Regions from separate parts of the Alteromonas stellipolaris genome, predicted to be linked through region 3. Evidence: predicted binding sites of a transcription regulator. Region 3 holds the regulator's gene; each other region holds the start of a gene.
What was found. The regulator FNR, encoded in region 3, switches genes on or off when oxygen is low (the NO sensors DNR and NnrR bind a similar motif). The targets are predictions, from matches to a motif close to TTGATCTAGATCAA.
Positions count from the first base shown of each region.

Region 1: hemN (oxygen-independent coproporphyrinogen III oxidase) is a predicted target of FNR. The motif match lies at 3,825-3,838, and genes of this name have one in related genera.
Region 2: AVL57_RS18970 (high-potential iron-sulfur protein) is a predicted target of FNR. The motif match lies at 5,564-5,577, and genes of this name have one in related genera.
Region 4: AVL57_RS14585 (DnaJ C-terminal domain-containing protein) is a predicted target of FNR. The motif match lies at 5,195-5,208, and genes of this name have one in related genera.

Region 1 covers NZ_CP013926.1:2,615,367-2,622,915, forward strand. The annotation lists gene AVL57_RS11075 (TonB-dependent receptor) at 1-1,017, shown strand, start outside; gene AVL57_RS11080 (XdhC family protein) at 1,145-2,188, opposite strand; gene AVL57_RS11085 (DsbA family oxidoreductase) at 2,185-2,823, opposite strand; gene AVL57_RS11090 (SGNH/GDSL hydrolase family protein) at 2,912-3,715, opposite strand; gene hemN (oxygen-independent coproporphyrinogen III oxidase) at 3,955-5,322, shown strand; gene AVL57_RS11100 (ATP-binding cassette domain-containing protein) at 5,471-6,667, opposite strand; gene modB (molybdate ABC transporter permease subunit) at 6,646-7,338, opposite strand; gene modA (molybdate ABC transporter substrate-binding protein) at 7,339-7,549, opposite strand, start outside.
Region 2 covers NZ_CP013926.1:4,479,331-4,486,879, reverse strand. The annotation lists gene dusB (tRNA dihydrouridine synthase DusB) at 1-946, opposite strand, end outside; gene prmA (50S ribosomal protein L11 methyltransferase) at 1,182-2,063, opposite strand; gene AVL57_RS18980 (substrate-binding periplasmic protein) at 2,340-3,098, shown strand; gene AVL57_RS18975 (amidase) at 3,369-5,030, shown strand; gene AVL57_RS18970 (high-potential iron-sulfur protein) at 5,123-5,416, opposite strand; gene AVL57_RS18965 (flavin reductase family protein) at 5,673-6,371, opposite strand; gene AVL57_RS18960 (zinc ribbon domain-containing protein) at 6,364-6,555, opposite strand; gene AVL57_RS18955 (exonuclease domain-containing protein) at 6,758-7,549, shown strand, end outside.
Region 3 covers NZ_CP013926.1:1,284,827-1,292,375, forward strand. The annotation lists gene AVL57_RS05230 (FixH family protein) at 1-172, shown strand, start outside; gene AVL57_RS05235 (heavy metal translocating P-type ATPase) at 172-2,574, shown strand; gene ccoS (cbb3-type cytochrome oxidase assembly protein CcoS) at 2,576-2,791, shown strand; gene AVL57_RS05245 (sulfite exporter TauE/SafE family protein) at 2,778-3,437, shown strand; gene fnr (fumarate/nitrate reduction transcriptional regulator Fnr) at 3,487-4,227, shown strand; gene uspE (universal stress protein UspE) at 4,325-5,248, shown strand; gene ttcA (tRNA 2-thiocytidine(32) synthetase TtcA) at 5,439-6,380, shown strand; gene AVL57_RS05265 (patatin-like phospholipase family protein) at 6,381-7,382, shown strand; gene AVL57_RS05270 (DUF2987 domain-containing protein) at 7,374-7,549, opposite strand, start outside.
Region 4 covers NZ_CP013926.1:3,398,788-3,406,336, forward strand. The annotation lists gene AVL57_RS14550 (RecQ family ATP-dependent DNA helicase) at 1-930, shown strand, start outside; gene AVL57_RS14555 (YaeQ family protein) at 1,094-1,642, shown strand; gene AVL57_RS14560 (MarR family transcriptional regulator) at 1,660-2,079, opposite strand; gene AVL57_RS14565 (DUF2798 domain-containing protein) at 2,166-2,615, shown strand; gene AVL57_RS14570 (hypothetical protein) at 2,608-2,841, opposite strand; gene AVL57_RS14575 (LysR substrate-binding domain-containing protein) at 2,951-3,874, shown strand; gene AVL57_RS14580 (chaperone modulator CbpM) at 3,880-4,176, opposite strand; gene AVL57_RS14585 (DnaJ C-terminal domain-containing protein) at 4,169-5,131, opposite strand; gene hmpA (NO-inducible flavohemoprotein) at 5,364-6,545, opposite strand; gene AVL57_RS14595 (NnrS family protein) at 6,566-7,549, opposite strand, start outside.

The sequences.
Region 1 (7,549 bases), 1.3 Mb from region 3:
ATAGGTGCTGCGGTGACAGCGTTGAATGATATTGGCGCAGCGCTTATTACGGGTACTGCAATTAGTCCAACGTCACTAAATGACCTAGCCCCTTTTCAGCAACCAGGATGGGGGTATTTCTTCTTGGGATCATCCGCGGTGCTCCCTCGCCCTGACTTAAACGAAGAAATAGATGATAGCCAGTTAACGGGCACAGTAAAGCTTGCTTATCAGCCAAATAAAAACCAGCTAATTTATGCCAGCTTGGCCACAGGTTATAAGGCAGGCGGTACTAATACCGATCGTATTTTACCGTCTTTGGATGCCACTTTTGAAGCCGAAAAGGCCCGCAGTGCAGAAATAGGCTTAAAACAGGATTGGCCTGAATATGGTGTGCGGGTAAATGTAGCGGCACATTATTCAACTATTAAAGATTTTCAAGCTACCACTTTTACTGGCACGGGGTTTAACCTACAAAACGCAGGCGACATTCATGTTAAAGGACTGGAGCTTGAAACTACTTGGTTGATAAGCGCAAATACAGAACTTCAGCTTAATGCTTCACGTACGTTAGCCAATTTTGATACTTTCAAACAGGGTACATGTTGGGTGGCCTATTCATGGCATACAGGTATTGACGATCCGGGCAGAGCGTCACCTACCGACCCATATTGCGCACGAGACGGTGACAGAGTGGGTTTCGAACCTCAAAACAGCTTTTCAGTTCTGCTAAACCATCATTTTTCAGTGGCGAGTTACGACACCACGATAAGCGCAGACTATCAATATACGGGCGATGTATATTTGGATGATTCGAACGACCCGTATAAACAGTCTGGTTCATACGAGATTATTAACGCTCGACTCGCACTTCATCTTGATGAGTGGGACAGCGAAGTCATTGTATGGGCTCGAAATCTTTTAGATGAAGAATATATCGCCCGAAGCGGTTTTGATGTGCCAGTGCAAGAAGGAAAAATTATGGCTTACGCTGGCGCACCTCGCACCTTTGGAGTGTCGGTAAGGAAGCGCTTCTAACGTTAGCCTTTACTAAGTTAAAGCGTTTCGAACATTAAAAAAGCCCCATGTACTCTTTCACTTTGGGGCTGCCGATTTATTGAACTGTCGACTTGTAGAGCTGTGTATATTGACCGCGAGTTGCACACTACTGCTGTAATAATGGTAGCTTTTGAGCTAGCACCGCATGGCACTGAGCGATAATCGATAACGCGATACTTTCAGGTAAATCGCCGCCAATATCAAACCCAGCTGGGCTAGCAAAGAAGCCCTGAAAATCACTTTCTGTCACCCCAGCTAGCGCAAACATTTCTTCTTTACGATGAATGGGCCCCAACATGGCCACGTACTTCAGCGGGTGCCGACTTAACGTTGCTAAGGCTTTGCTGTCTATTTGACGGTGATGGGACATCAGCACCGCTGCATCAACATTATGCTCTGCGATATGTAAATTGAGTGCGTCGGCTTCCGTAGACTCGACTATAAAGTTTGCATCGGTAAAGTGCTCTACCCTTGCCTGTGCTGGCCTAGGATCCCACACACTCACCGACCATCCTTGCTGTACCGCCATCTTCACCACAAAGGTTGCATCGTATCCACCGCCAATAATAAGTATGTGTGGAGGCGATTGACAATGCACTGTTAAAAAGCGCTTTCCGTTTTGGGTATCCAGTGACGCAGCCACTTTTTTAGCTGCAGCCTTTACCAGAGGAGTAGTGTCAGCCAGTTCACTTGAACCCGTAGGTTGGGCGCCGCAAATGCTAACAGAAGACGAAAGCTCGCCATTAATTTCTTGCTTCCATAAACAAGCATTCCCGCTTACCAAATGAGAATAAACCGTATGTAACTGCAAATAATGATTATCGCTTTTTACGGGCAGCAGCGCTAAATGCACGACCCCGCCACAGCCTACACCTAACTTAAAGGCAATGTCTTCTTCGTCATTGTCATCATAAACCGCAGTGCGATACTTACCATCTTGCATTACCCGCTGGGCTTGCTTGTTAATATCTGATTCAAGGCACCCCCCACTTAACACACCAAGCTGGTGCCCTGCGTCGCTGAACAACATCACAGCCCCGGCTTTTCTGTAACAAGAGCCTTGCGTTTTATAAATAAGCCCCAGCACCCACTGGTGGGAATCCTTTAGCGGATACCACTGGGCTAAAAGGTGTATTAGCTGATTACTCATTGCTCGGTTGATGCTTGCATAATAAACTGCGCTAAAGTATCTGGGTCCTGTGCGCCTGCAACACCGCTATTGCCAATCACAAAAGTAGGCACACTTTGAATACCGCGCTGCAACCATAAGTTCTCATGCTCTCGAACCACATCTGCGTAGGTTTGATTGGCCAGAATTTCACGTACCTCTTGCTCGTTTAACCCTACAGACACTGCTTCGTTTGCCAACACGTCAACATCGTTCACGTTCTTTCTTTCACTGAAATAAGCGGCAAACAAGCGTAATTTTAGTGCTTCTTGCTTACCTTTTTCCCCTGCGAAGTGCAGTACTTGGTGTGCATTGAAAGTGTTGGCCATGCGCATGCCGTCGAAGTAGTCAAACTCAAAGCCAACTGATGCACCTGCATCAATAAGTTGTTGTCGGTTTTGATCACTCTGTGCCGGAGTAAGCCCGTATTTTTCCATTATGTGTTCACGAACGTCTTGGCCTTCTAGCGGCATATTCGGATTAAGTTCAAATGGATGGAATTGAATAGTTACTTCTATATCGTCTAGTTGCGCGATGGCTTTTTGTAGACGTTCGTAACCTATAATGCACCAAGGACAAACCACATCTGACACCATATCTATTGTTACTTTTTTCATTGCACCTCCAGCGCGAAGCCGTTAAATATTGTTGGTTTTTCAACACCTACTAAATGAATAATGCATTGTAGGGGTGAACCTTCCAGCTTCAACCAACATGGCTATTTTTACCGACCAATTCATCAAGTTCTTCGTTAATTAACTTCACAACAGCGTTAGACCACAATTGATAGCCTGTAACTTGTGGATGAAAACCGTCTTCGGCCATGTAATTGTGTGTGTTGTTTGATTGGCTGTTATCTATTGGATTTAGCGTTAGGGTAAGTACGTTAACCCCATGATAATTGTTCACCAGCTTTAGCAAGGCGGCATTAAGGTACTTCGCTTTTTGCCCTAATACCCACCGTAATGGTTGAGGTAGTGCGGGAAATTCGTGCATAGGAGGCAGCGCAGTAAATACAATAAACCTGCACTGGAATCGTGCTTTTAGTATTTCAATTATTTGCTTTAGGTTGCAACGCCACTTCCGCAAAGAAGTAAAACCCGTAATATCATTTACCCCTATTGAAATCACCGCCACGTCAAACGCTCTGCATTCAAGAGGCGTGTCGAAGTCATGAGTAGAAGTGAATATTTGACTAGAAGTAAGTAGTGAAGGCGGTGTTGATTTAGAATCAACAGTAGGTTCAGAGTTTGGTTTAGCCCGCTGCAACATAGATAACAAATCAGTACTGTTAACTCCTGCCTTGGCCTTTAACTCCCAATTAATGCAGTAGTTTGTTGATAAGCTTTCCACTAGCCAGCCAGACAGTGCTTGTTTTTGGGTAGATACTCCCACACCAGCGGCGGCGGAATCTCCTACAATTAGTAACGCCAAGGAAGGTTTTGATTGCGCATGGCCTTTAAGATCTGCTTTGCTGTTGACCTTGTTAACGCACTGACAACAGCCCACTCTACTACCCGTAGGTTCCGGTAATTTGAGCGTTTTTTTCCTTACCCGCAAGCCTTGCAATAGCAAAATTGGAAAACTGACTATAATGAGTATGTTTAAGAGCAAAACCTTGAACGAGATCAATAAACACCTTACTAGTTTGCATTACTATCAATGATGAAATGGGTTTAACACGAAAGAAAGACACCGTGTATGTGAGTCTTTCGCTACTTTACTAGCAAACTAAGCAGAAGATAACTATGAATTCGCCAATTGAACAAGCCACAAGTACAATAACAAAGTATGCACAACAGGCGCCACGTTACACTTCTTACCCTACTGCACTTAAATTTGAGGCGGTGAATGATGGCTTATTAGAGAGCGCGTCTGAAAACTGCGGTGCCGATACAATAAGCTTGTATATCCACATCCCTTTCTGCGAAGAGCTTTGCTATTACTGTGGCTGCAATAAAATAGTGACTCGCCACAACGAAAAAGCCGACCATTACCTTAGCTATATTGAAAAAGAGATGGTAGCGAAAAAGTCGCTATATAAAGATAAGAAAGTAGTAGCGCTTCATTTAGGTGGAGGTTCTCCTAGCTTCCTCTCAGCAACACAACATACCTATTTAATGTATTTGATTAAGAAACACTTTCTTATTTCCAGCGATGCAGAGTTTTCGATTGAGTTAGATCCCAGAAATGTGACTTGTGAATACTTAGAAGATTTAAATGAATTAGGTTACACCCGCGTTAGCTTCGGTGTGCAAGATATTAATGTGGATGTTCAGCAGTCTATCAATCGTGTTCAAAGTACGGCGCATATTGCCAAATTAGTATTCGATGCAAAAAACATAGGCTATACCTCGGTTAATTTAGACTTGATTTATGGTTTACCAAAACAAACTATGGAGAAGTTTCGCACCACGATAGTGGCGGTAAAAGCCATGTCACCCGACCGAATTTCTCTTTTTAGTTATGCACATTTACCCGATAGATTCGCAGCCCAGCGTAAAATACCGCTAGATACCCTACCCACCCCTGATGAAAAAGCGGCACTGCACCAAATGGCAGTAGAAAGCTTTACTAAAACAGGTTTTGAGATGATTGGTTTAGATCACTTCGCTAAACCCAGTGATACTCTAGCCATGGCTAAGCACAACCACGTATTGCACCGAAACTTTCAAGGTTACACTACCCATAAAAACAGTGACTTACTTGGTTTAGGTGTATCGGCTATTAGTACAATAGGTAATGCATATGGTCAGAACCCTAAGCAACTCAAAGACTATTACAACCGGTTGGATAACGACTTACCACTAACCGCCAATGGTATTGCGTTAAGCTTAGACGATCGCATTCGCCGAGATGTGATCATGTCTTTAATGTGTAATTTGTATTTAGACAAGAAAGACATTGAAGATAAATACAATATTAACTTCAATGGCTATTTCTGTATTGAATTAACAAGCCTTAAATCCTTAATGGCCGACGGTATTATTGAGCTTAGCGACCGATATATTAGTGTTCCAGATACGTCTCGCATTTACATAAGAGCAATATGTGCAAGGTTTGATGCTTACCTAAATAAAGATCACCATATCTCGCGCTATTCTGCTGCAATTTAGGAAGTGGGAATTTAGATCGCAAGGATTTAAATCGCGAGAATGTTGGTCGCGGGAATGTAGGCAGTGAGAATAAAGAGAACCGGAATTTAGCCTGCAGCATTTAGCTTGTAGAAATACCAAACGCTGGGCTTTAAAACACGCTGCACATCTACTGAAGCTTGAACCTGGCAACCACGGATAAACCAGGTTCAAGTTTCAACCTTTCAATCGACAAAGTACTTACTCTGGCATATAGCGTTTGTGCATCGTGGGATAGCATCACGATTGCGGTTTGAAGTTGCTGGCTGTTAGCTTGTGGATTGTTATATTGCAGTGTTTCAGGATAATAAATTTTCACCACCTCGCACGGTAGCGCATTCAAAATACTGCTAGAGGGCACATTCACTTGTGTATTGGTATCGATACTCACTTCACTGGCAAAAACGGCTATTTTTCCTCGCGCTTGACGCGGGTTCGAGTCTAGCCCTTGTTCAGTGTTGTTATTGGTATTCCGTTCGTTATCACTTTGTACGGTCGCTTTAGCGTACAATATATTGCCGCTTACGTTTAAACGAGTAAACGGATGAGGAAAATCATCCGAGTGTGGAATTATCTCACCTTCTAAAATGGCACAGGGGTTTTCTACGCTTCCTTGGCTGGCGATTTTCGCCATAACGTAAGCTACTGAGCCCGCCGCGTCTACCGCCCCATCTTCAACCAATATTAGCCCATCACAAAATAGGGCTAAGTCTTGAACATCGTGAGACACCATGATTAATTTTATATTTAAGCGCCCACAGGTTTTTACTAAAAATCGTAAGATTTTACTGCGTAACGTTGCATCTAATGCGCTTAACGACTCATCAAGCATTAGCACATCTGGCCCATTAACCAGTGCTCGCGCTAACGCCACCCGCTGCGCTTCGCCACCTGAAAGGCTATCTATTGATTTATGCAACAGGTGTTCGCACTCACACCCAGCGAGGGCATGCTCTACCGCTAACGCTTTGCTCCCTGCATGACGCTGTGCCAGTGCTAAATTGCCTTTTACGTTTACATGAGGAAATAGCATTGGTTGTTGGAATACTAAGCCCACTCGCACGGGGGCAAGCGCGTTTTTTGCGTTATATGCTTTTATCGCGTTTACCGTCTTTGTAGCTGAACCCGCTTTAGCGGTAGCTATTGATTTAGCGCCTTCGCCAAACCAATTAACACTTACCGTCGCTTCTGGCTCGAACCCAGCTAGCGCACGAAGCAAACTGCTTTTGCCGGCACCTGATGGCCCGGTAATACCCACAACCTGCATGGAGTCTGGCAACACGGCGTTCGCACTAATGCGGTTTACTAACGAGATATTGAACTCCAACCTTGCCCTCCCTTTCCATTAAAGCGATACAGCAGCGTAAGCAGCAAAAATGAAAACAACAGTAGCCCAAACGAAAGTGCATGTGCTTGACCATACTCTAAGGCTTCAACATGCTCATACAACGCTATTGAAAGCACTTGGGTTTCACCTGGAATATTGCCTCCAATCATTAGCACTACACCAAATTCACCTATGGTATGGGCAAAACTAAGGCCGAAAGCTACTATAAACGGCGCTTTGCACAAGGGAAGTATGATGCGAAAAAACGTCTCAATTTTGCCAAAACCTAATGAATGCGCCACTTCAACATACCGTTTATCGAGTTGAGTAAAGCCGCTATACAGCGGCTGTAGTGCAAAGGGTAACGAGTAAATAAAGGAGCCTATCACTAAGCCTTCAAAACTAAACGCAAGTTGATGGCCGGTGAGCCATTGCCACCCTTCCCCTACTGGGCTTTGCGGCGAAAAGGCCACCAACAGGTAAAACCCAAGCACTGTGGGCGGAAGTACCAAGGGTAATGCAAGCACCGACATAAACACGGGTTTTAATTTATGCTGCCAAGTTGCTAACTTCCATGCCAAAGGAGTAACCAATAACATTAAAAGCAGACTGGTTAAAAAAGCCAATTTTAGGGTTAAGCCTACTGCGGCAAAAGCGCTACTCTCTAGCATTTACGGTAAGCCCCTAGTGCCACTGTTGTTTACTTCCTTGTTCTCCCTAATACGCGAATCTACGCTAATCGGTAGTGGATCATTAGCGGGTTGATAACCCCAATTGGGTAAGTTTTCCTGTACTTCTAGTGACAATAAATAACGAGCAAATGCTGACGCTGCGGCTTTTCTATCGGCGGCAGCGGTAACCGCAAGGCTTTGTAATATGGGC
Region 2 (7,549 bases), 1.5 Mb from region 3:
AAGCGTTTAGTGCTTCAAGTTGCGCTGACGCATCCTCGATAGCGTTGAACGATTTACGAAATTGACGATCCGTATCGTGTTCCGAGAGATACCAGCCCACATGTTTGCGAGCAATTCTTACACCGGCGACTTCACCGTAGAAGCTTTGTACATTAGCGACGTGCTCGTGCAAAATCTCATACTGTTCAGACAATGGTGGTGGCGTTAGGTTCTCGCCAGTTTCTAGGTAATGCAGGATCTCTTTGAAGATCCAAGGATTTCCTTGAGCACCGCGACCTATCATCACACCATCTGCACCGGTACAATTCAGTACCTGTTGTGCTTTTTCAGGAGAGGTAATGTCTCCGTTGGCAATTACGGGTATTGAAATTGCCGCCTTGATACGACGAATAGTGTCGTACTCCGCCTCTCCTTTGTACATACAAGCTCGCGTTCTACCATGAACAGCCAGTGACTGTATGCCGTTTTGCTCAGCAATGCGGGCTATCTCAACCCCATTGCGGTTATCGGTATTCCAGCCGGTACGAATTTTAAGTGTTACAGGAACATCAACAGCGTTAACTACCGCTTTAATGATTGATTCCACCGTACTCGGGTACTGAAGCAACGCGGAACCTGCCAGTTTCTTATTCACCTTTTTGGCTGGACAACCCATGTTGATGTCGATGATTTGCGCACCATTCTCAACATTAAATTGTGCCGCTTGGGCCATAAGCTCTGGATCAGCGCCTGCAATCTGTACAGAACGAATACCTTCTTCGCCCTCATGATTCATTCGTGCTTGTGATTTTGCGGTATTCCATACCTTTGGATTGCTAGAAAGCATTTCCGATACCACAAGCCCCGCACCCATACGTTTACATAGTTGACGAAATGGACGGTCAGTCACGCCAGCCATTGGTGCTAGCATCAAATTGTTGTCTAACGTGTAGGGACCAATTCGCATATTTCGCCATCTAGAACTGCACAGAATTTATACACCCGGCTAAAACGGGGCGCTAAGTGTACGTGTTTTCGCAATACTTGAAAAGGCTAAAAATCACACAAAATTTCACTCTATGGGCTTGACAGTGAAAAAAAACTGTAACATTAGCTATCTATCACTGTTTTGCAGAGTGAATTTTGTGCAATTCTCTTAAAGGCCGCGAATTGAAAGGCATTGAAAGACAAAAAATTTACATTTAAGCGGGCTTTTTGCCAGACACTCGTGCCCATTCTCCATCAATCGCACTCTCGTCAAGAGTGAAATCGCGGGAGTAGGCCGCTTCAATTTTGGTTACTTGTTCAGCAAGAATGCCCGAAAGGACGAGTAACCCCGACGGTTTGCAGTAAGATGAAATAACATCTTGAAGTTCTAGAAGTGGCCCAGACAATATATTCGCCATCACTACATCGGCCTCTAGTGTGGGCTGATCAGCGGGCAAGAATACATCCAGTCTATCTTCAACACCGTTACGGCGTGCATTTTCTTGTGTGGCTTGAAGGGCTTGTGGGTCGATATCAATAGCAACTACCCGTTTAGCACCTAATTTAAGTGCCGCTAGAGCTAAAATGCCTGAACCACAACCAAAATCCACAACCACTTTATCGGCAACGTCTATACCGTCTAACCAACGCAAGCAAAGGGCAGTAGTAGGGTGAGTACCCGTTCCAAAGGCAAGACCCGGGTCTAGCATAACGTTAACAGCATTAGGGTCTGGCACATCACGCCAGCTCGGGCAAATCCATAAACGAGTGCCAAATTGCATGGGGTGGAAGTTATCCATCCACTCACGCTCCCAGTCTTTGTCTTCAAGGGGTTCTAGTTTGTATTTAAAATCTGAACCTAGAATGCGCGCTTTGCCTAATCGTTTGATGATGGCTTTCATGTCATCAGTGGCCTCAAATAGACCGACGACTTGCGTGTCTGGCCACAGCATAATTTCGCCGGGCTTTGGCTCGTACATAGGTGTGTCTTTCGCATCTACGTAGGTTACAGCTTGCGAACCGTTAGCACTAAGCATATCGCCAATCGATTCAGCATATTCTGAGGAGGTATTTATTCGTAACTGTAGCCAGGCCATATTCACACATGTTCAAAGAGTTTGACTGTATTGTACCGCTTGGCTAATTAAAGCGAAATCATAATGCTGGTAGTAACGCTTGAATTAGCCGTTCGTTTTAACGTTTTATTCAATATTTCTACGTGAAAGCGTCTTTTTTCATCAAACTTAAGTATAAATCGCATGTTTGTTAGTTATTGTTTTTAATGGGTTTTTAAAATCATTAAGTCTTTTGGCGAATGGTTATTTATTGGCAAGTGTTTATAGTTAATACGTGTTCCATTACCATTTCGCCTTATGCATTATATTGTTGTACTTTTAATTATTTTGTTCTCTTCACACGCCGCATTTGCAAAGCAAATTGATGTGGTCGTGGGTTGGACAAAACCTCCCTATGTTATCTCAGAACAAGATTCAGGCTTTGAGTTAGAACTAGTGCGGGCAATATTGCTAGAAATGGGGCATGAAATGTCGCCTATTTACGTTCCCTTTGGCCGTACCGCCAGCCTAGTGAAAAAAGGCGGGGTGGATATAGGGCTAACCTTAAACTCTGGCCACGATATTGACCCAGCTATACTGACTGATGCCTACGTGTATTATCAAAATGTTGCGGTAAGCCGTACTGACAGAAACTTGGAAATTAACGAAATAGAAGACTTACTCGGCCATAGCGTGATTGCTTTTCAAACGGCAATATCGGTATTAGGTGAAGAGTTTAAAAATACGTTAGCCCATCAAAAAAACTATATGGAGCTTGCTCAACAAGAAAGGCAGGTTAATTTGCTATTGCTTGGCAGTGTGGATGTTGCGGTGCTTGATAGAAATATTTTTCAATACGCTAAGCATCAGTTGCCTTTCGAAAAGCAACACGACACAAAAATACATGAATTATTTCCTGTTTCCTCCTACAGTGCGGCCATTCCTGACGAGCAATTAAGAAACGAGTTTAATAGCGTATTGGCTCAATTTATAAAAGACGGGCGCTACCAATCTTTACTTGATGAATTTGGTCTATTTAATTTTATTGAAGAACAGCCGGCTAAAAATCTGAATTAAGCTACATTGAATACTTGTTCCTCGCGGTTTTCTACTCAACACCTTCAAGCTCCCCGCCTCATAAATAATCCCATAACCCATAACCCATGCCCATAAATCACAGCCCCAAGGCTCGTATTTCTATCTGTTATGTCTTCATATGTCGCGTTTGACGAATAAAATGAAGGGTTGAACCTAGTTAGCAACGTATTGCGTAGTAATCGTTTCTATGCACTACTAAGATATTCAAAACCAAAATGCAGATATCTTAAGAACCTGGGGATGAACCACATGAGGGTTACGCTTTTTTACGCCGCCGCTATATTACTTTGCACAGCATGTGCACCATCGCAGCCGACCACAAAAGATGTGTCTGTTGATAGTTCAGTTGAAAATTCAGACAAAGGTGCTGTTTCTGCATCTATTGCGTCTTGGTTAGATAAATCTGCGTTAGAGCAGGCACAAGCTATCGCAGAAGGTGAGTTGTCGTCTGAGGCACTAGTGCGGGGCTATCTTGCTCGCATCGAAAAGCTTGATGGTGATGTGAATAGTATTTTGGCACTTAACCCCAATGCTATTGAAGAGGCAAAAGCGGCTGATTTGGCACGTAAAAATAGAATGCGAAAAGGGCCGCTGTTTGGTCTGCCTGTCTTACTGAAAGACAATATTGAAACCAGCGAGCTACCCACTACCGCAGGCGCGATGGCGCTTGTTAATAATGATACAAAGCGAGATGCCCCTATTGTGGCTCGCCTAAAAGCTGCGGGCGCCATTGTGTTAGGCAAAACTAATCTATCTGAATGGGCTAATTTTCGGTCTGAATCTTCTATTAGTGGTTGGAGCGCCGTAGGCGGGCTAACCCGAAACCCGCATATGTTATCTCGTAGTGCGTGCGGGTCTTCTTCTGGCTCTGGTGCTGCTATGGCATTGCGTTTAGCATCTTTAGCGGTGGGCACTGAAACCAACGGTTCTATTATTTGCCCTTCTTCAATGAACGGTATTGTAGGTTTTAAACCCACCGTTGGGCTATTGTCGCGTACGCACATTGTACCCATCTCGTATACCCAAGATACCGCAGGGCCCATGACCGCAAACGTTAACGATGCATGGTTAATGGCTTCAGTGATGGCAGGTGTAGATCCCAAAGACAGCGCAACGAAAGACGCAACCACGCATATGCTTAGTGCGCCGCAGCAAAGTATGTTAGCAACCGATTTGAAAGGCGTGCGCGTTGGCGTTGTGCGATATCGTCAAGGTGATAACCCTCATGTGCTTTCTACTTATGAAAAAGCCTTAAGTAGCTTAACCGCCGCAGGTGCTGAACTGGTGGAAATTAGCGATTTCAAACAACCTGAAAGCTTTTGGGCAGACTCTTATCAAGTGTTACTCAGCGAGTTTCATTACACGTTAAACGAATACCTTGAAAGTAGCCCCGCTGATATTCCCGTTCGCAGCTTGTCGGAGCTTATCACTTACAATCAAGCAATCACTCGAGAGCTCGCGCTATTTAATCAAGATATATTCGAAAAAGCCGTGAACACCGACGATACCAAAAGCCAAAAATACGCCTCAGCCCTAGCGCTAGTGAGGAAAACCGCCAGACAGAATGGTATTGATGCCTTAATGGCAGAGCATAAGGTTGATGTGCTCGTGGCACCTTCAAATAGCCCCGCTTTTCTGATTGATGGCGTGTATGGCGATCACTCCCCAATGGGCTTCATTGGTATTGGGTATTTGGCGGCTATTGCAGGTTATCCGCATCTTACTGTGCCAGCGGGTGAGGTTAAAAATCTTCCGGTGGGGATCAGCTTTATTGGCAAGCAATGGGACGACGAAAAAGTATTACGCATTGGCAGTATATTTCAAGCGAAGCATGGGGCATATATAAAGCCTGGTTTATTACCAAGCCGCTTACATAACCCCGAGTTGTTAGAGGCTGTGAAAGGGTTGTAGTTAGTTTAAATAGCTTAATTTAATGGCAAAAAAAAGCCCCGGTGTCGCTTCACACATGAGCGATACCGGGGCTTTTTCAATAATTCACGTTATTAGCCTGGGCGTTTAACCCACGCACTACACCAACCATTGGCGTTGACCAATTTGTTAGGGAATATGGCACAAGGGCGGTGTTGTTCGCCGTCGGCACCTTGAATGTACATGCAGTTATTACATTTAGCACCGTCCACAGTAGACGCCGCAGTGTAGTTTAATGCTTTTGCGCTTGGATCATCTGCTTGTAATTGTTCTTGCGCATTAGCACGTAACGCAACGCTTCCTAACGTTAGGCCTATCAAAGATGTACCTGACAATTTCAGAAAGTCACGACGGTTTACAGACTTCATAATTCTCTCCAATTGAGATAATAACGATAATGATTCTTTTTTACTCAGCGCCTAAAACGCAAAAACCTGCCGCAAGGCAGGTTTTGAATATTCTAATTATACTATAACCCGTGGCGTTTGGATCTAACACAAAGCAATAAAGATTTGTTGATATAGATTAACTGTTGCCACCTGAACAACGCCTGAACAGCTAACAAAATCAATGTTATATGGCATATACGTACTGTTAATCTATGCGCCAGTTGCTAAACATGAATTATTTTTTAGTTATGCTCGCCTTTGTTAAAGGCTCGTTGGGTTTAGCATAAGCATATTGGGCTATCTTATGCGTACTATGATAAGTGTCTAGCCCCGAAATGCACGAGGTTTGCAATGATTCAATATCAACATAACCATCTTCGGCGATAGCATTTTTTGGATTGGTATTTTCAGAGTCAGCACTCGGGGCATTGCTTCGGTCAGTAATAAAGACCTCTTGAATTTCACCTATAATCATTTCGGTTTGATTACACAGTGTAAAATGCTGTTCTACTTTCAACCCCATTTTTACTGCGCTTTCTTTAACGTAAGGCGCGCTGAATGTGTCACTAAACCAGGGCGTTAGTCCAACCTCTTCAAACTCACTCACACCATTATCGTACCGCGCAGAGGTTTGATGTGCTTTGTCAGTCCAGCTCGTGTGGACATGATTCAACGTGAACATACCTTGCTGCTTAATATTAGACAGAGAATCTCTTTGTACAGTGTGCGGACGCATAATAATGCCCAGCAATGGTGGGTTAGCTCCCACATGGACCACTGAGCTAATAATCGCTAAGTTGTTGACTCGGCCATCGGTAGTACCAAGCAAAGAGGAAGATTTAAAACCTGATAAGCTATTTATAAAGTTGGCGCGATATCGTTGTGGCAGTGCATTGATGTCTTGCAACGAAAAGTGGGTACCGCTATCAGGCATTTTCCTGCTCCGCAATAATATTTAAGTATTCGCCTTGTTGATAGACGCCAAGTTCAATAGGTTGGCAACATACTTGGCAATCAAGTACCTGCACCTGATCAACGTCATTAACCTCGTCAATTTCTACATCATTGGCTGCCATGCAATATGGGCAAGAGAATTCCATCGATCTCGTTAAGCTCATGATTTCCTCGTAGGTGAATTAAGTTGTGATAGTTATTACGAGTAAAGTAGAAAACTGGATTGACTGCCAACTTAAGCATTGTGACTTACCAAGCCACTACGCAAAAGCCCGTGCCCCCACGCATGAAATAAAAAGGGAAAAGGTTGAACAATAGGGCTGTATAAATATACACTAATTAAGTATGCAATAGTTTGGTTTTATAATGCGAAAAGATTTGCCACCACGATATTACTTAGCCCACTTTTTTGAATTCTTAGCGTTCTTTAAAGGGGCGAATGCTGCGTTGTTAAGCGATAATGCGCGTGATTTTATAGAAAGCTTTAACCAGTTAGATGCTGATAAGCAATGCATCATCGTGCGTGCGGCCAATCGCAAGTATGCGGTTATTGATAGGTCGCAATTTAGCTACGTCGAAATAGCCAACCCTCAGTATCAAATTGATGAGTTGATGGATGCTAACTGGTTTGGCGACTTGCAGCATGCTTCATTGCAAGATATTGCAGGGGTTCTCACCAAAGAAGCTATTCTAAAACTGCTAAGTGAATATGGCGCTACCCAAGGTTTGGCTTCATTAACCAAACCTGTACTTGTATCGCGCTTAGAAGCCTGCATCAATCAGCATGGCTGGCCTGAAGGGCTAAATGAGCATACCTACTTAGTGTGTTTGTTTGATGCACCGCTAAAATTTTTATTATTCCTTTATTTTGGCAATACCAAAGGTAGGCTAAATCAATTCTCTATGCGCGACTTAGGCGTCATGCGTACGCGGGGCGATTCGGTGTCAGACATTACCCGTTTTGACAGCAAAGCCGATGCTGAAGCGGCGTGGTTCTTTGCTAATCATTTGGAAAAGCTTCCCTTCCTTTCTAATTCGCAAGCAAGTGCATTAGCCCAAGAAACCTTCCCCAACAGCGATGGCGTATCGGCCATGTTCTATCGCGATCAATTTCTCTATGCGTTAGCGTTGAAGCTATTAGGAGAGTATCGAGAGCAG
Region 3 (7,549 bases):
ACGTGATGCGAGTGTATTATTAAGTCGTGATGCGAATGGTATTTACCGCGGCTTTGTTGAAAAAGACCTAACGGGTAAATGGCAGGTCTCGCTTTCTCCTGTTGATGATAGTTGGAAAGTACAAAATACGCTTCAACTTCCCTACTCTGGCGCCATCAAGTTTAACCCGTAATGAGCGAGAATCTTTGTTTCCATTGCGCGTTACCTAACGATGCAACACACAAATACGAAGCAGTAATATTAGGTGAAACTAGGCAGCTATGCTGCCCTGGTTGCCAAGCCGTTGCGCAAGCCATCGTTGATAATGGCTTGGAAGACTACTATCAGTTTCGTACTGAGCCGGCGCAAAAATCTGACGACGGTATTTTAGAAAGCCTATCTGCGCTCAACGTTTATGACGACCCAGCTCTTCAAGAAGAGTTTGTTTTCGATGAAGGCCAACACAAACAAATACAGCTAACCCTTGAAGGCATTACTTGTGCCGCGTGTGGTTGGTTGATTGAAAAACAACTGTCTAAAGTTGCAGGCATTGCCCAAGTAGCCGTAAATGTTCAAGAGCGCCGCGCATTAATAACCTGGGAACCCAGTGTTATTAAACTTAGCCAAATACTCACCACATTAAAACGCATAGGGTATGTTGGTTCACCGTTTCACCCCGATGAACATGAAGCTAGCTATAAACGTGAGCAAAAGTCGTTTATTAAAAAGTTAGGTTTAGCCGGCATTATGACCATGCAGGTGATGATGTTAATGGCCGGGCTTTACTTCGATTGGTTTGGTGCCATTGAACAAGAAACCCGTCAATACTTCTATTGGGTAGCACTTACCCTTACCACACCCGTTGTCGTCTATTCAGGTAGCGCGTTCTATTTAGGTGCTTTAAAGGCCATAAGCGCAAGAACCGTAAATATGGACGTGCCTGTAACCCTTGCTGTATTTGGTACCTACTTTGCGGGTTTACGTTCGACCTTGCTAGAGCAAGGTGAAGTGTATTTTGAATCTATCTGCATGTTTATCTTTTTACTGCTTTTAAGCCGGTTTTTGGAACATAGAAGCAGGCACCGAGCGGCGCAAATTTCGGCTAACATGATGCAGTATATTCCTGTCTCTGCATCAAAAATTGAAAGTGACGGCAGCATTGCTCAGTGTTTGGCGAAGCTTTTAGTGCCTAATGATGTGGTACTAGTAAAACCCGGTGAGACCATTCCTGTGGATGGTATTGTGCTAGATGGCACTGCCGCGGTTGATGAATCTATGTTAACTGGAGAATTTAACCCGGTTAGCAAATCGGCCAGCCATTTAGTATATGGCGGTACGGTAAATCAAGATGGCACATTAACGGTTAAAGTGACTCAAAGCTTAAAGCATGCTTTGGTCAATCAAATAGTACGCTTGCAAGCTAGCGCGATGGCAAGCAAGCCAAAAGCGGCTCAAATTGCCGATAACTTTTCTCGTTATTTTGTGTTCTCGGTGCTGCTTATATCTGCACTTACCTATGGTTATTGGACTTTTGCTGGTAGTGAAGACGCTTTTTGGATCACCATCTCTGTACTAGTGGCAACCTGCCCCTGTGCGCTAGGCTTAGCCACACCTTCAGCGTTAACTTGCGCTATGGCTAAGCTGAATCGTCAGGGCATTTTATTAAAGCGTGCTGACGCGTTAGAGCAGCTTACCGATATTGATACCATCGCTCTTGATAAAACCGGCACACTGACAGAAGGTAAGTTCTCGCTACAACAGCGCTGGTTTGCTAAAGGCGTAGATCCGGTGCAGGTAATGGCGCTTACCGCTTTGTTAGAGTCTCGTTCTGAACACCCTATTGCTCGAGCCTTTGATAACGAAGCTGTTGAGTCACAGAACAAAACCCCAACTAATAAAATTAATGGATTTACGGTTACACCTGGTGGCGGCATTAGTGGTGAGATAAACAATGTAGTTTTTACTATGGGCTCAGCCGTATTTTGTAACTTATCAACTACCTCAAAAGTAGATATACCGGCAAACGTGTTTTTGTGTGCTGATGGTGTATTAATGGCCGCGTTCTGCGTAAATGATAGTTTGCGTCAAGATGCCTTAGCCACGCTCACCGCATTGGATGAACATCAACTCGTGGTACTAAGTGGCGATACTCAGACAAACGTTGATACACTTACTGCAGGCTTACCGATTAACATAGCAAAAGGTGGCTTGTCGCCAGAGCAAAAGTATTCTCAAGTGCATACTTTGCAAAAGCAAGGTCGCAAAGTCATGATGATGGGCGACGGTATAAATGATGCCCCTGTTCTTGCTAGCGCTGATGTGGCAGTTGCCGTAGGAAATGCCACCGATGTAGCGAAAACAGCTGCCGATGTTATTTTGCTAGGAGACAGCCTGCTGTCGGTACCCACCTTATTTTTAGTGGCCCAACAAGCAAAGCGTAAAATTCAGCAAAACATCGCATGGTCGGTAGGTTACAATATTATTATTCTCCCCTTTGCGGTATCGGGGTTACTCTCTCCCTGGATGGCCGTGGTTGGCATGTCGCTCAGTAGTATTATTGTGGTCACCAATTCAACTAGGTTATTAAGTAAATAATATGAGCATCATTTACGTATTAATTCCCATCGCTATCATCATTGTTGCGTTGGCGCTGGTTATCTTTTTCTGGGCAGTGAAAACTAACCAGTTTGAAGATCTCGACCGACAGGGCTATAGCATTTTGTTTGATGATGATTTGTCAGGTGATGAAAAGAAACTAGCCGAGCAACGTAAGCAGTTGCAACAACGCAAAGAAACTGATGACAGAGATTAATATATTCTCTGCCTTTTTCATTGGTATTGCGGGCGGTGTGCATTGCGTAGGCATGTGCGGCGGCATTGTTGCTGCACTTCGTACAGTAACACCAAGTAATGAAGCCGCTTTGCCTTACACTCTTGCTTATAATTTTGGTCGTATAATCAGCTACACCCTAGCCGGCGCTATTACAGGCGCTGTTGGCCAAATGGCCACCGAATTTGTACCTATCGCTAAACCTGTTTTGTCTTTGATTAGTGGCATTATGCTGCTGCTTTTAGCCTGTTACTTGGGTAAGTGGTGGCAGGGCATAAATTACATTGAAGCAATGGGACGCGGATTATTTAAAGCCATTCAGCCCCTATCTAAACGCTTTCTTCCGTTCAAAAGTCCAGCCTATGCGCTGCCTTACGGTTTTATATGGGGCTGGCTTCCCTGCGGATTAGTTTATTCAACACTGACATGGTCGTTAGCTTCAGGTTCGGCCGTTGATGGCGCAGCTATTATGCTATTTTTTGGATTAGGTACCCTGCCCACCTTGCTAGCAGCAAGCGCGGGTAGTCAGTACCTTATAGCCGGTTTTAGGCACCACGTGGTAAGGCAATGCTTTTCAGGAATATTGGCTATTTACGCGCTCTTTTTAATTTATGCAGCAATTTCATAAACAAAAGAGTAAGATTATAGTAAGTCGACACTATTTATAGTTTGAACCTATGAGCAAAGGAAGCCAATTCTCAATTCATTGTCAAAATTGCAGTTTCAGCCATTTGTGTTTGCCCGTTGCGCTAAACAAGACTGAAATTGAATCTTTAGATGATATTATTGAGCGAAAGAAACCTCTCCACAAGAGCGACTTACTGGTAAAGTCAGGAGATACATTTAACTCTCTTTACGCAGTCCGCACAGGCTCTTTTAAGTCTTTCGTCACCAATTCAGATGGTGAAGAGCAGATTACAGGTTTTCACTTTCCTGGCGATATTATCGGCTTTGACGCCTTACGGGAAAACAAGCATCAAAGTTATGCTCAGGCATTAGAAACTGCGATGGTGTGCGAATTGCCCTACGAAACGTTAGATGAGATGTCAGTTCAATTCCCCAAGTTAAGACATCAAATAATGAGTTTTATGAGTGCAGAAATTAAACAAGATCATGATCTCATGATGTTGCTTAACAAGCGCTCAGCAGAAGAACGTTTATTGTATTTCCTCTCACAGCTTTCTCAACGTTTCGAAGAGCGTGGATTTTCAAACAAAGAATTTCACCTTACGATGACGCGAAATGAAATTGGAAACTACCTTGGTTTAACTATTGAAACCATTAGCCGCCTACTAAGCCGTTTTCAAAAAGAAAATATTATTCAGGTGGACGGTAAACTCATTACTATTTTAGATTTTGATGAGATGTCGCAACGTTTAACGTCTGTGGTTGCACCTAATATTGCCTGTAATAGCTAATCTTTAAAGCTTTTGATCTAAAACAAGTTACGTAATAGCAAATAGGTATTACACTTAAATTGTAGCAACCAAAATTCTAAAAATGTTTGGAGGGGTTATGATTAAGTATGAACGTATTTTAGCGGTCATTGAAGCCGATAGTGATACTCAACCTGCGCTTAGCCGTGCATACGAACTTGCCAAAAAGACAGGGGCTTCTGTCACCGCTATGCTGGTGGTTTACGATTTATCTTATGATATGACTACCATGCTCAGCCCTGATGATCGCGAAGCAATGCGCGATGCGGTTACCAAAGAACATGCGGGTTGGTTACGTAAAACCCTTAGTGATTTAGGGTTTGAAAAAACCGATATTGTTGTTGAATGGAACAACCGCGCCTTTGAAGCTGTCGTGCATTACGTAATAGATAACAATATAGACTTGGTTGTTAAAGCAACCAAACGCCATGACGATTTAGCTTCTGTTATTTTCACTCCAACAGACTGGCACCTACTTAGAAAGTGCCCCTCCCCCGTATTATTAGTTAAAGATCATGAATGGCCTGACAATGGTGAAATTATTGCCGCGGTAAATGTAGGTAGTGAAGACGACGAACATGCGCTACTTAACGACAAAATCACCGTTATTGCTAACGATTATGCCGCGCTACTCAGTGGCAACGTAAATCTGGTTAACAGCTATCCTGCTACACCGCTTAACATCGCGATTGAAGTTCCTGAATTCGACCCCGATACGTACAACAACGCCGTAAAGCACCATCACGAACTTGAGATGAACAAACACAGCGAAAAGTATGCTATTGATAGCGAGCGCTGTTACGTTAAAGAAGGCCTACCTGAAAAAGTCATTCCAAGAATAGCCAAAGATATAGATGCAGAACTTGTGATCATAGGTACGGTTGGTCGAGTAGGTATTTCTGCGGCCCTTATAGGTAACACTGCTGAACATGTTATAGATGAACTGGTGTGTGATGTACTGGCAATAAAACCAGACGGTTTTATTTCGCCTCTTTCACGTTAGTTCTAACACGTTCGAACACAGCCTGTTGGCGCGGTTTGCTAGCGCAGCTTTATAGCCTTAACCACTATCGGGTTATAGCCGCATTTGTTCGCAGCGAGTGCCAACAAGATACAAAAAATCTTAACCTCGCACATTCAATTTTATTTCATTACTGTATAATAGCTTTTTTCGCAGTAACCAAGCTATTGATATGACCAGTGCAGGCACAAACCGTGCGGACGCTCCGTTAACCGCGTCTCAAAACAAACAAAAATACAGCTTTAACAAGCTACAAAAACGACTTCGTCGAAATGTAGGCAAAGCGATTGCTGATTTCGGCATGATTGAAAACAACGATAAAGTAATGGTGTGCTTGTCTGGCGGCAAAGACAGTTACGCTATGCTTGATATTCTTATGTTTTTAAAGCGCATTGCGCCAATTAATTTTGACATTATTGCGGTTAACCTTGATCAAAAGCAGCCAGGATTTCCAGAGCACGTACTTCCTGAATACCTTGAAAGTGTAGGTGTAGAGTACAAAATTGTAGAAGAAGACACCTACTCTATTGTTATGGATAAAGTGCCTGAAGGTAAAACCACGTGCTCACTTTGTTCTCGATTACGTCGCGGTATTTTATACAGCACGGCCAAAAAGTTAGGTGCAACTAAAATTGCCCTTGGCCATCACCGTGACGACATGCTAGAAACGTTCTTTTTAAACATGTTCCATGGCGGTAAGCTTAAATCAATGCCACCAAAGCTGGTTAGCGATAATGGTGAGCATATTGTGATCAGGCCCCTTGCTTATTGCACTGAAAAAGACATTCAGCGTTATTCTGATGCCGTAGAATTTCCTATTATTCCTTGCAACTTGTGCGGGTCTCAAGAGAATTTGCAGCGTCAGAACGTAAAGGCCATGCTACAAGATTGGGATCGCCGTTTCCCTGGGCGTATTGAGTCAATGTTCAGTGCGCTTCAAAATGTGGCGCCGTCACATTTGGTCGACAAGAATTTGCACGACTTTAAAAGCATCTCTACACAGAACGGTCCAGTGGAAGATGGTGATATTGGTTTCGATCCGCCCAGCTTCGAGTCACCCAGTGATCCTACTGACGACACGGTTCAAGTTATCAATTTGATGGAATCAAACTAAATGAAAATTGGTCTAGCATTAGGTGCGGGTGCTGCAAGAGGTTGGACCCACATTGGTATTATTCAAGCATTAGAAAAGCTGGGTATTAAAATTGACGTGGTGGCAGGTTGCTCTATCGGTGCCTATGTTGGTGCTGCCTATGCCAGTGGCAAATTAGAAGGCCTTAAAGAGTGGTCTTGTTCTTTGTCAGATTGGCAGGTGCTTGCTCTGATGGGCGTTGGTTTACGTAGAGGCGGCATTGCCAGCGGGCAAAAAGTGTTTGATAAACTTGCCAGCGAATTTTGTGCCCCAACCTACGAAGCAATGGAAAAGCCGTTTGCTTCAGTGGCTACCGATTTGTACACAGGTCGTGAGGTAGTGTTTAGTTCCGGCGAGATTGGCAATACCATTCAAGCTTCGTGTGCTATTCCTGCTCTATTTGCCCCTGTAGCCCATGGCGATCGTTGGTTAGTAGATGGAGCGGTAGTTAATCCGGTGCCAGTTAACCTTTGTCGCCAGCTTGGTGCCGATTTTGTTATTGCCGTGAACCTCAATGCTGATTTCAGGCCCCTTAGGCTTGAGAAATTACGACTAGATCACGAAGAGAATCAAAGAAAAACTGAAGACTTCTTCACTAAAAGCCAAAACGTGCTTAAGCAGTGGTTCTCACCTGATAGTAAAGAAAAAGAAGAGAGTGAAACCGATAGTAAACATAGCGAGCAAAACGAAGGTATTGCTAGCGACGCTATTGAAGCCATAGAAGAAACGATTTCGCCGCCGCCAAATAAAGTCCCTAGAGGCAACCCTCCAGGAATTTTAAGTGTGATGAGTAGTTCGCTTGAGATACTACAAGCAAGGGTGACACGTTCACGTTTGGCGGGCGATCCGCCAGATATTCTTATCGAACCCCAACTCACCGACGTGGGTATTATGGAATTTCACCGTGCACAAGAGCTATGTGAAAAGGGTGAACAAACTATCACCCGCATTGCTGAGCAAATTAAGTATCAGCTATTAGCTTGATGCCATCGCGGTAACACGAAGTGGGGCTCTCGGTAAGGTGAGCCCTTTATTTTCGTTAATTTCACTTTGTTCTAAGTGGAGTATGCCGTTATTAATATGCAGGCCTTCTGGGGTAATATAATCCAGATTTTTATCATCAAATTGCAGCATCAACCCTTTCACCGTTG
Region 4 (7,549 bases), 2.1 Mb from region 3:
CAAGCGCCAGAGCAAGGCTCTGGCGCTTCAAGCAGTACTGCAAACAGTGCATCGGACAAAGGTATGTATCAATGGGAAACACAAATTAATAGCTTATCGACGTTAAGTAATATTCGTCAGCTACCCCTTAAAACGCTGTTAGTACAGTTGGAACTAGCCAAAGTTATCCGTCCGTTATACGCCTATTTTGCTGAATTCAAATACCGCTTTAATACCGAAAAAGCCGATATTCTCAACTTATTTGGTAAAGAACGAAGCGATTTCCTAAACGCCGTTTTCACCCATACCGATATGAAAAAAGTATGGGGCGTAGTGAATTTCGACAGTATTTTTGAGCATTACGGTGCCGAGCGTTCAAGAGTGGTGACGGCGTTAGAATATTTACACGAACATAATCATATCGAACTCGCCTCGCGTTTAATCACCGATGTGTACGAGGTGAATCAACAAGCACTGTTAGCAGATGATCTATCAGAAAGCTTGGCCGAAAGCCTAGCCCGGTATTTTGCTGAAAATGAGCTTAAAGAAGTAAAACGTATTGCTGCTCTGGTACGGTTCTTCGAGCTTAATAGCTGTTTAAACTATAACTTATCGGCCTATTTTGATGACCAACAGGCGCCAAAAGAATGCGGCCATTGCAGTGTGTGCAATGGTAAAGTGGCCAAACTAGACTACTCAACACCTATTCCCTTACCAAATAAAACCCAAGTAGCCGAGTCGATGGCAGCGCTTAATGCTCACCTTAAAGGTAAGTTTAACGAAACCATTACTGAATCTATCTATTGCCGTTTTTTAACCGCGATGACTATGCCTTTATTTACTCGTTTAAAAGTAAGGCAAGTTCCAGGGTTTGGAAGTTGTGAGTTTTGCAGGTATGGGGATGTGAAAGCCGTAGTTACTGAAATTTTAGATGAGGGCACAAGGCTTTAATACCTGTTACCATATGCAATAAATAAGCGCAGTAAATAAGTGCTGTAAAAAGGCAGTGCAAGAAATTTTATACTTGTACAAAAACGCCAAATGAATATTAAGATAAAAATAAAACTAGCGTTAAGCATTACATAACGCACTTGGCATAATACTCAGGATTACCATGGCCCTTAAAGCAACCATTTTTAAAGCGGACATATCAATAACTGATATGGACCGTAATTACTACAATGAGCACAATCTCACTATTGCTCGTCACCCTTCTGAAAATGATGCACGCATGATGCTTCGCATCGTGGCCTTTATTGTAAATGCTCACGAACAATTACAGTTTACAAAAGGCCTATCTGATGATGAAGTGCCAGACATTTGGCAAAAGGACTTCAGCGACGTAATAGAACTGTGGATTGAGTTGGGGCAACCATCTGAACAACGTATTAAAAAAGGCTGCAATCAAAGCCAGCAGATGATGATTTATGCTTACGCAGATAACAGCTTCGATGCTTGGTGGAAGAAAGAACAGAACAGCTTGCGTACCAGAAAGAACTTATCGGTGTTTACCTTGCCTGAGAGCTTATCTACCACTCTGGCTAATGCCGTAGACCGTTCGATGCAAATGCAAGTAACGGTGCAAGATGGTCAAATCTGGCTAACTATCGAAAGCGCGGGCAATAGCGAATGTATAGAAGTGGAAATTGAAAAGCATTTATAACAATAAGGTGAGTTAACTCACCTTTCATCTAAATTATGTTTGAATGTAAGTACTAGTTTCTTAAATATCTCTTTTTCTTCATCGCTAACATCTTTAAGCATGTCAAAAAAAACGCGCTCTTCTATTTCTACGAATATCTCAAGTGCGCGTTTTCCACTTTCCGTTAGCGATAGAATTTGGCTACGTTTATCTTCTTCACTTTGTACTTTACGCACTAAGTCGTTTTCCACCAATTCCTTAATTAATCTATTTATCTGAGCCTTATCTCTACCCAAAAAGTCTGTCAGCTTTTGCCCTGTACAAGCATCTATTTGACTAATGATTTTTAACGACTTCAACTGCATTGGCGCCAATGCTAAAGGGGTATTTTTTATCTCAGATAAGATCGTATTACGAATAGTATTGAGAAGATTGAACAAGGCATCATTGAATTTCATAGTACGAACAGAACCCATTTAGTTGACATTGTCAACTTTTTTCATTAAGGTTGACATTGTCAACTAATAGAGTGAGCGTGGTCATCATGAACCATATAAAGAAAATCTTAATTCTGCTGCCGGTAGCTATGCTACTGATTGGATTACTAACAGCCATAATGACATCTGTGAGTATTCTACCAGAACAAGCATTCATTCCAACGTGGTTAAGTGCGTTTACGTTCGCATTCTTAATAATGCTCCCCTTCGGCGGCGTAACTTTTTATTTCGTTAACAAACTCGTTCAGCGTATTTTTTCCTCTCTTTCAGTGTTGCAGCGCAATGTAATTCACGGTTTGACCATGGCCTTTATTATGGAGTCGGTTCTAGCGCTGATCACAACGTTTAATAACCAAGGCTTTCCGTCGCTTGAGCTATTTGTAAAAGAGGCATCGCTAAGCTTACTTGCCGCTTTACCTATTGGCATAGCAATGGCGTGTTTGATGAGTTTGGTAATTAAGCCAAGATTAGAAGCGCATTTTTCCTCGGCTACTTAAAAGCACTCCACTTTGATAAGCACAGCTTATCTCCCATGTTAGATAGCATGCCCTTTGAAGCGCTGTTCTCACAAGTATCATCTGTTCCATTACTGTCAGCGCTTTCAACGTTAGCAATATTATCACCTTGTAAAGAATCTCGTTTTTTCGCGTAGTCAAAACTGCCTGCAAGCTTATCTTTTATTGCTATTAAATATGAAACCGCCCCACTTTTTTTCGTATTCACGCCACTAGCTCCTTGTCATTTAGTGTAGCTAGTGTCGCGATTAGCTCTTTACTAAACCAACGATTAAATCTAACTTATAAAATAAGCTGAACTTATATGATGGAAAATAATGGATAAGCGATTACGATGGCTAAATAACCTGCTTTGTTTTGAAGTAGCCGCAAGACATGAGAGTTATAGCAAGGCAGCAGAAGAGTTATATATTTCACAAGCGGCAGTTAGCCAACAGATGAGACAACTAGAAACCAATCTAGGCGTAAGCTTATTTCGTAGGCAATCACGAAAGATGATTTTAACTGGCCCTGGCAGAACACTTTATGCATCGTGTGAAAAAGGATTTAGCGAAATCGTTAATGGTATGAACCAAATACACGAAGAGCCTTTAGAGGGAAGCTTAACAGTTACATCTACTCAAGCTTTTTGTTCATTGTGGCTTATGCCTAATTTATTCGAGTTTTTTAATGAGTTCCCCAATATTAATATCAATATTCAAGCATCTAATCGCATTGAAAGTTTACATAAAGGCGATATCGACGTAGCCATTCGTTTTTATACCTCAACCACCGCATCTCAGGATGACGGCCTTATTACGCGAAAATTTGGTGAAAATGGCGTCGTACCTGCTTGTTCGCCTGCCTTTCAAACTCAAAAGCAACTGCATTCTGTTGAAGATATGCTAGGCACGCGCCTGCTAGCACTTGCTGGAGAAGAGAAAGCAAGTTGGGAGTCATACTTCGAACACAATAAAATAAATCTATCGAATAAAGTGTTGAGAAAAACAGTGGTGTCTTCTAGCGATCTGGCCCTTAGCGCAGCGCTGGCAGGTCAAGGCGTCATGTTAGCCTCTGATGTTATGATAGGTCAGTATTTAAAATCGGGGCAATTGGTGGTGCCCGTTGATATTCCACATCCTGTACGCTGGAAATCTCACTTTGTTTATCTTAAAAACTCGCCGAAGCAGCAACGTATCGCACATTTTTGCGAATGGCTTAGAAAGAAAATGGCAAACCACGAAGCACTTCAACTGCAATAATAGGGTTAAAAGCGCATTAGCCGGCGCTGAAGATTTTCGTTCTCTTCTGTCAGTTTTTCTTTTTGTTTCAGCAACTCGACAATCATCGCGACCGCTATCCAATCCAATTCTAATTGGGAATATAGTGTTATAGCTTTTTTCACCCACCGTACACTATTGGTATCGAATACCCAGTTACGCGTATTGTCGCCTGAAACGGGCTCAGCAATACCATAATCGATAACTTCAATAATCATGTCTTTGCTTAGCTGTTCAATGTGGCAAAGTTCTTCAAAGGAAATAATGAGCAAGGTTTCAGACATCTTTTTGACTCCATTTTGAACGAGGATCATCGTGCGCTAATTGCGCTAGTTGTTGCCACAAAGCCTTGTCTTCGTCGGTCGTTTTATCTGGAGTAACGATTTTTAAAACAGCAATCATATCACCAAGGCCAGTTTTCATTTTAAGCCCTTTACCCTTAACTCGTAATTTATGACCCGTTTGACTATTTGGCTTTATATTCAGGTTAATCTTTCCTGCCAAGGTAGGTACTTCAACTTTACATCCAAGTACGGCTTCCCAAGGCAATATAGGCACTGTGAGTACGAGATTGTGCCCTTCTACATCAAACAGTGGATGAGGCACTAGGCGAATGTGCAAATAAAGATCGCCGCTTCTCCCCTTCCCCAGCCCTTTGCCGCCTTGGCCTTTTAGCCTGATCCGCTCTCCGTCAACCACGCCGCTAGGTATTTTAACTTTTAGGGTTTTATTGACGTGTTTAACGTTTCCATCTTCTAATGATGGCATCGAAAATTGAATCGTTTTTGGCGCTTCTGAAAAAAGGTCCTCAAGAAATACGGGAACTTCAATTTCGGCGTCTTGACCCTGACTATTAAATCCTGAAAAATCGTCTGGCTGATGGCTACGCTGCCTTTGGTCGAAGCCTCCACCACCAAATACTGAATTAAAAAAGTCGGAAAAGTCACCACCGGAGTGAGCGCTATTAGAATCATTACTACTTTGCCAGCCAGGAGGGGGTTGAAAATTGTCGTGCGAAGCAGTGCCATATTTTTTCAATTCATCGTATTCAGCTCTGCGTTGTGGATCTTTAAGCACCTCATAAGCTTCGACTAATTCTTTGAATTCATCATCAGAATTCTTTTCAGGTTGCATATCTGGGTGCAGCTTTAACGCAAGCTTTCGATATGCTTTTTTTATTGCTTTTAAATCAGCATCTTCTTCGACACCAAGAACCTGATAATAATCTTTAAATTCCATGCAATGGTGCTCAGCGTAATGACTATAGAATTAATAATATAGCGGATGCCGACAATGCATCGTTTGATACTGATCAAATATCATTGCGACTGCAAATTAAACGTACTTTTTAGCATAAGAAGGTCAGATTAAGCTCAACAATAGCGCTTACGCATCGAAAGTCTGCGTAATAACTTACCTGAAATGGGGCGCCAATCAATAATGCTGTACGCCCCAGCTATACTTTGTTTGGTTATAAATCTTGATGAGGACCGAAAATTTCGTAATGTATATGCTCGTTTTCAACTCCTAACTCTAACAACTGCTTTTTCACAAATGCCATAAATCCTGCAGGCCCACATAAATAGAAATCGCCATTTTTAATCGGTAACTGTGCTTGTACTGCGGTTAAATCCATTTGCCCTGTAAAATCTACACCGCCACTACTTTGATTAAACCACGTCATAGTTTGCAAACGGCTATACACTGCACTTAATTCATTTAAATAATTTGAAAATGAGTGCTGCTTTGTATTCTCGCATGCATGTAAATAAACAATGTCTTGGTTGGTATTATCGCTTAATAATGTTTCGAGCATCGCTACCATTGGCGTTTGCCCAACACCTGCTGAAATAAGCACCACAGGGTTAGCACTAGTGCGTAAAAAGAAATCTCCCGCAGGCGGGTAGAGTTCAACTATGTCACCTTGAGCTAGTGAGTGTAGATGATTTGACACCATGCCAGGCTTTGGCATTAGCTCTTTCTTAACGCTAATGCGGTAGTTTTCACCATTGGTTTTTTGTGAAATTGAATACTGACGAATTTCTTCGTATTCAGCGCTCTCAGGCTGAACTTTAATACCCAAATATTGACCTGATTTATGAGCAACAACTGCTTTGCCATCTACGGGCGTAAGTGTAAAACTTGTTACAAATTCAGATTCGAGCTGCTTATTAGTTATTTCAAATTGACGCGTACCTGCCCAGCCACCAATAGTGTTTTTACTATGCTCATACAATGCAGCTTCTTCGGTTATGCATATTTCAGCAAGCAGAGCATAAGCTTCACGCCATGCGTATTCTACGTCTGGGGTAAACTGCTCAGGAATTAGCTCTTTAAGAGTGCCAATTAGATGTGCGCCTACAATCGGATAGTGCTCAGGTAAAATATTTAAACTGGTGTGTTTATGATTAATGCGTGCTAATGCCTCTTTTAATACCGATAAATTATCAATATTTTGAGCGTATGCGGCTAATGCGTTAAACAGCGCGAATTGTTGGCGTCCACTCTCTTGATTCGTCATATTAAAAATATTCCTGAGCTCAGGATGCTGGCTAAACATACGCTTATAGAAATGATCGGTAACCACCGTACCTGCTTGCGCTAATAATGGAACGGTACTTTTAACAATCTCAATAGTTTTATCAGATAACATAATGTATTCCTGTTGGTAAACTAACCACTGCGCCCATCGACGCGACATCGCGTTAATATAGGTGTGCAGTGAATTAAAAATAATAAGAAAGCCGCTAACCACAGCAAAGCGCTAACCCGCCAAGCGAAGTATGGGCCAATAAAATAAGGTAGAATTGAGCGAGTAATGCCTGCCACCAGCACAAGAACAAAAGCAATGGACATGTAATTAGGAATGATGAGCGCGCGTCCCGTGTGACCAAGCGATACTCGGGTCATCATGGCTAAAATCATCATTCCTACTGCACCAATAGTGATGAGATGCAACGCGTCTTTAAAAGATATGACACTTGTGTAAAAGCTCAATGCTATCAGTAATAAGCCAACACCTAGCGCAAGGTAAGAAAAGTGCAAAGACCACAACAAAGGTACTTTCAGCACTTTTTTATTCCACCAAATACCGGCTCTAATTAAGTGAAGCGAAGCAACGACTAACACAATTAACGCAGGGCTAATTGAATCTAAAAAAAACTTGCTGATAAAAAACAAAGTGATTCCTAACATTGATAAATAAAGCAGTGCTTTATCAATGTTAGGCGTGCGCACTTGCTCGCTCAGCGCTAATCCCTTAGCGGTGAAAAAGGGAAGCACTCTTCCTGTCACCACGCCAATAAGTAAACTAATAACGAGTACCGCAGTATCTACCACCGCCAGTGCGAGCTGAATGTTGTTAATTAAAACCAGAATTAAGTAGAGTATATTAAGTGCGCACAGCACGCTCAGAATGGCTAAAAACTGATAGTTATTTTTACTTCTCGCTTTTAGAAGCATATTAGCCAGCACACCGATTGCGCCTAACCACCATGCTAGTTGCAGCACAACAACAGCCAATAAATTAGCACTGGCAAAATTAGGTAATACAATAAAAAAAGCTAAACGGGCACTAACCCATATAAAAGTAAGCACCATAAGCGCCTTGCCATTAATACTAGGAGCGCCCGTCCATGTTTGTGCAGCAGTAAGTAA